DNA from 2 places in the Streptomyces sp. NPDC045022 genome. Region 2 is predicted to be linked to the other one. Evidence: riboswitches for the same ligand, from Rfam matches in the RefSeq annotation. Region 2 holds a riboswitch; the other holds the start of a gene.

Region 1 (2,451 bases), on a different contig from region 2:
CCCCGGACCTCTACCCGTCCCCGTCCATGGCCCTCGGCACCGCGAACGCCAGCGTCCTCGACATGACGGAGGCGTACGCGACGCTCGCCAACCACGGCAAGCACGGCACGTACACGATGATCGAGAAGGTCATCAAGGACGGCGTCGACGTCAGGCTGCCCCACGAGCCGGTCAAGCAGGCCGTCAGCCGGGAGGCCGCCGACACCACCACGTCCGTGCTGCGGAGCGTCGTCGACCAGGGCACCGCCACGGCCGCGCAGGCCGCGGGCCGGCCGGCGGCCGGCAAGACCGGTACCGCCGAGAGCGACACCGCCGCCTGGTTCGCCGGCTACACCCCCGACCTGGCCACGGTGATCTCCGTCATGGGCCAGGACCCGGTGACGGCCAAGCACAAGCCGCTGTACTGGACCCTCGGCCAGCCCCGTATGAACGGCGGTGGTCCGCCCACCCAGATCTGGGCCCAGTACACGCGCGCGGCGCTGGACGGCAAGCCGGTCGCCGACTTCGACCTGCAGCTCCAGCAGGGCGCCGACCAGATCCAGGAGCCCCCGGCCACCGGCACGGCCAAGCCCGGCACGGGCGGCCAGGACAACGGCGGCACCACCGACGGCGGGCAGAACGGCGGCGGGGCGACCGCCACTCCGACGAACGGCGGCACCCCGACCGACGGCGGGACCACGACGGACGGCGGGACCACCACGGGCGGCGGGACCACCACCGACGGCGGCCCGACGACCGGCGGCGGGACCACCACGGGCGACGGCACCACGACCGGTGGGGACACCGCCACCGGAGGCGGGGGCCCGGACGGCGGTACGACCGGCGGGGGCACCGCCACCGGAGGCGGGGGCCCGGACGGCGGAGGCGCCGACGGCGGCGGCACCGACACCGGCACCACCCAGGGCGCCGGCGGTCCCCAGTAGCCGGCCGGCGGCGGTGAGACGTCAGTGACCGCTGGTCGCCTTCAGCCCCACCACGGCGACCAGCAGCAGACACACGAAGAACACCCGGGCGGCGGTGACCGGCTCACCCAGCACCACCATGCCGAGCACCGCCGCACCGGCCGCCCCGATGCCCACCCAGACGCCGTAGGCGGTACCGATGGGCAGGGACCTCGCGGCGTACGAGAGCAGCACCATGCTCGCGACGATGCCGGCACCGGTGAACAGACTCGGGACCAGCCGGGTGAAACCCTCGCTGTACTTCATCCCGATCGACCAGCCGACTTCCAGCAGACCGGCGACGACGAGCAGAACCCAGGCCATGACAGACACCTCCGGGACTTCCTGGCGGACGGGGGTGCGTCGTCTTTGCCTTCGGCCCGGTACGGCGCGTCTCGTCGGGCTCCTTCCGAACATAGCAAAGCAACGCGGAAGAGGGCCGGTGACGATGGTCACCGGCCCTCTTCGGCATCGATACAGAGGTTGGATCAGAGATACAGCCCCGTGGAGTCCTCCGACCCCTCGAAGCGGTCGGCCGCGACGGCGTGCAGATCACGCTCCCGCATGAGCACGTACGCCACGCCCCGCACCTCGACCTCGGCCCGGTCCTCCGGGTCGAACAGGACGCGGTCGCCCGGCTCCACGGTCCGTACGTTCTGGCCGACCGCGACGACCCCGGCCCACGCCAACCGCCGCCCGACCGCCGCGGTGGCGGGAATCAGGATGCCCCCACCCGACCGCCGCTCACCCTCACCGGTCTCCTGCTTGACCAGAACGCGGTCGTGCAGCATCCGGATGGGGAGCTTGTCGTGCTGGGGGGTGCTGTGCTCGTTTCTCTTGGCGCTCACACCCTTGAACCTACCTGTCTTCACCGCGTCTGTACGTGCCCGGGTGGCCGCCCGGCTCAGTCCTTGCGCCGCCGGGACCCGAACGCGACCAGACCCACGACCCCGACGACGACGAGCGCGACCGGCACCACCCGCTCCAGCCGGGGTGCCCCCTCGTCGTCCACGAACCGCGCCCGCAGCTCGGTCACCGCCCGATTGACCTGCACATACGCCCGCCCGACGGTGTGATCGATGTTCGCGACCACCTTGGCCTTCGCGTCCCCGACGATGGTCTTGGGATGCACGCGCACCCCGATCTCGTCGAGCGTCTCGGCCAGCACTTCGCGGCGGCGCCTGATGTCCGCCTCGATCTGCGCCGGGGTTCTGGTGTCCGACGTGTCCGCCACCGTACGGCCTCCGAAGTCTCCTGATGCTGTTCCGAACAGTCTGTCAGCTCATCGCCGCGCCGCACCGCAAGGCCCCCCGGTTACGCTGGCCCGATGAGCGAGCGACTCCAGCCGGGTGACGTGGCCCCCGCCTTCACCCTCCCCGACGCCGACGGCAACGAGGTCTCCCTGTCGGACCACAAGGGCCGCAGGACCATCGTCTACTTCTACCCCGCCGCCCTCACTCCGGGCTGCACCAAGCAGGCCTGCGACTTCACGGACAACCTGGAGGTCCTC
Region 2 (2,451 bases):
ACTGCCCCGGCGGCCTCACCCTGCTGGTCGAGTCGCACATGCCGGCGCCGCGCATGATCGTCTTCGGTGCGGTCGACTTCGCCTCGGCACTGGCACGGGCCGGCAGGTTCCTCGGCTACCACGTCACCGTGTGCGACGCCCGCCCCGTCTTCGCCACCCGGGCCCGCTTCCCCGACGCCGACGAGATCGTCGTCGACTGGCCGCACCGCTACCTGCGGCGCACCACGACCGACGCCCGTACGGTCCTGTGCGTCCTCACACATGACGCGAAGTTCGATGTGCCCCTGCTGAAGACGGCCCTCGGCATGCCGGTGGCCTTCGTCGGTGCGATGGGCTCGCGCCGCACCCACGAGGACCGCGATCGGCGCCTGCGCGCGGAAGGCGTCAGCGAGCGGGAGCTGGCCCGGCTGCGGTCCCCGATCGGCCTCGATCTGGGCGCCCGGACACCGGAGGAGACCGCCCTGTCGATCGCGGCGGAGATCGTCGCCGCCCGGCGGGGCGGGACGGGCGTTCCCCTGACCGGCTCGGACACGCCGATCCACCACGACCGGCAGGACAGCGGGGCGACGGCCGCCTGAGGGACGGCGACGTCCCGAGGGCGGGAGCGGCCGGGTGCGCGCCGGGGTCTCCTCGGCGCGCGCCCACCGCTCCGGCTGCCGGACCGCTCAGGTGTGCGGGCAGAGAACGAAGTCGGAGCAGGCGCGCCGGGTGCGGTCGTCGTCGAGTTCGGCGAGGGCCTCCCGGATCCGGCGGAGGGTGGCGGCGGTCAGCTGGAGCGGGGGCTCGTCGGGCTGGTAGGTGGTGCGGACCGGGTAGTCCACGCCCGGCTCGGTCGTCATCTCGATGTGGCAGCCGAGCACATGGGTGACCGGCCGGCGGTCCGCGAACTCGATCAGGCGCTCGATGCTGCGGGTGAAGGCGGGGAGGTCCTCGATGTAGAGCCGGCCGGGGTAGACGCTGTCGCCGGTGAGCAGGAGGCCGGTGGCCGGGTCGTAGTAGGTCACGGCCGCCTCGTGGTGGCCAGGGGTGGCCAGGCACTCCGGAACTCGTCCGCCGAGGTCGAGGGGGGCGACGGCGTCCGGGTCCGTGTCGAACCCGAAGTACGGCCAGGCGGTGGTGCGGTCGGCCCCCACCACCGTGGTGCCGGGGCGGTCCGCGAACTGGCCGTCGCCCGCTATGTGGTCACCGTGTCCGTGGGTGTGCAGCACGAGCAGGCCGTACTCCTCCCGGGGATGCCGGGCGAGCCAGTCCGCGAGGAGTCCGTCGACGACCCGGCGCAGGGGGAAGAACTCGGGGGACCCGGTGGCGCCGGTGTCGATCAGCACGGCCCGTTCGTTGCCGCACAGCAGGAACAGGAAGGGCGCCTCGTAGTGGACGGCCATGTTCTGCCGCAGTACGAAGGTGTGCTCGTCGTAGGCGTGGACCTGGATGTCCGGGTCGGTGTTGTGCTTGGCCGACGGCGAGCCGTGAATCCACCGCACGTCCAGGGGGCGCGCCAGGGGAGCGGTACCGGCGAAGTCGATCAGCTGCGTGCCCGTGCCCACGATGCCTCCACGTGCGTCGTCTTGCGGGCCGGGTACGGCGCACATCTCGTCCGGGGCAGGCACCTGCGCGCCTCCACCGGGAAGCTACCACGCTGTCCGGCGGGCGGAACCGGTGTCCACGGCCCACCGGCGGCCGGCTTCGGCCCCGCCGCGCACCGCGCCGGCGCTCACGCCGGCCAGGTGTCGCCCGCCGCTTCCGGGACACCCGGCCGGTATGACAGCACATGAGCGGCAGGAGCCTTCCGGGTCCGACCGGGCGGTCGTCGACCGGCTGGTGCCCGTCTGGCTGGACGAGACGGAACGCCATGATCCCGGCGCCGCCCGCCGGGCCCGGGAGGGCTGGCGGAACGGTGCGCTGTCCGGGGACGCCGCGCAGGATCTGGCCACCTGGGTGACCGCACGGGTCACCGACACCGGCTTCAACGACGACGAGGGGCCGGAGGTCGACGGTCCGACCCGCATCACTCCGGCGGACAAGGAGGGCGTGCACAGGTGGCTGGCGGCCCAGGGCCACCGCGTCTGACGCCGAAAGGTCCCGGGCGGCACGCGCGAGGGGGCCTCAGGGGTACGACACCACCGTGGACGGGGTCGTGGACGTTCCCGAGGTCGGCGATCCCGTCTCGTTGATCACGTGTTCGTACTGGCCTTTGCCGCCGAGCGAGACGACCAGCAGGTCGTGGAACCTCACGCCCGTGCGGTTCGGCGCGGCGAAGCCGTTGTGCTGCACGATCGACGGGGCGACGTCGTAGTAGCAGTAGCTGCCCAGGCCCCAGCCCTCGTGGGCGGTGACGTTGTCGCCGACCTTGTAGGCCGCGTAGCCCTTGACCGAGCCGTTCTGGACGGCGGCCTGGTTCGGGGCGTCGTACGCCTTCTCGTTCTGGAAGAAGATCGTGCGGCCACGCTGGCC

Evidence for each region. Region 2 has a riboswitch for guanidine ahead of AC07C1_RS14240 (MBL fold metallo-hydrolase). Riboswitches for the same ligand answer to the same signal wherever they lie in the genome.
Region 1: linked by a shared signal. The riboswitch ahead of AC07C1_RS28915 (DMT family transporter) and the one ahead of AC07C1_RS14240 (MBL fold metallo-hydrolase) in region 2 are both predicted to bind guanidine.

What each region holds. Positions count from the first base shown of each region.
Region 1 covers NZ_JBWKIR010000019.1:139,990-142,440, forward strand. The annotation lists gene AC07C1_RS28910 (transglycosylase domain-containing protein) at 1-923, shown strand, start outside; gene AC07C1_RS28915 (DMT family transporter) at 945-1,265, opposite strand; guanidine-III (ykkC-III) riboswitch at 1,299-1,366, opposite strand; gene AC07C1_RS28920 (GroES family chaperonin) at 1,430-1,789, opposite strand; gene AC07C1_RS28925 (DUF3618 domain-containing protein) at 1,846-2,175, opposite strand; gene bcp (thioredoxin-dependent thiol peroxidase) at 2,269-2,451, shown strand, end outside.
Region 2 covers NZ_JBWKIR010000006.1:266,612-269,062, forward strand. The annotation lists gene AC07C1_RS14235 (XdhC family protein) at 1-578, shown strand, start outside; gene AC07C1_RS14240 (MBL fold metallo-hydrolase) at 666-1,544, opposite strand; guanidine-III (ykkC-III) riboswitch at 1,555-1,621, opposite strand; gene AC07C1_RS14245 (hypothetical protein) at 1,759-2,067, shown strand; partial or broken gene AC07C1_RS14250 (coagulation factor 5/8 type domain-containing protein) at 2,104-2,451, opposite strand, start outside.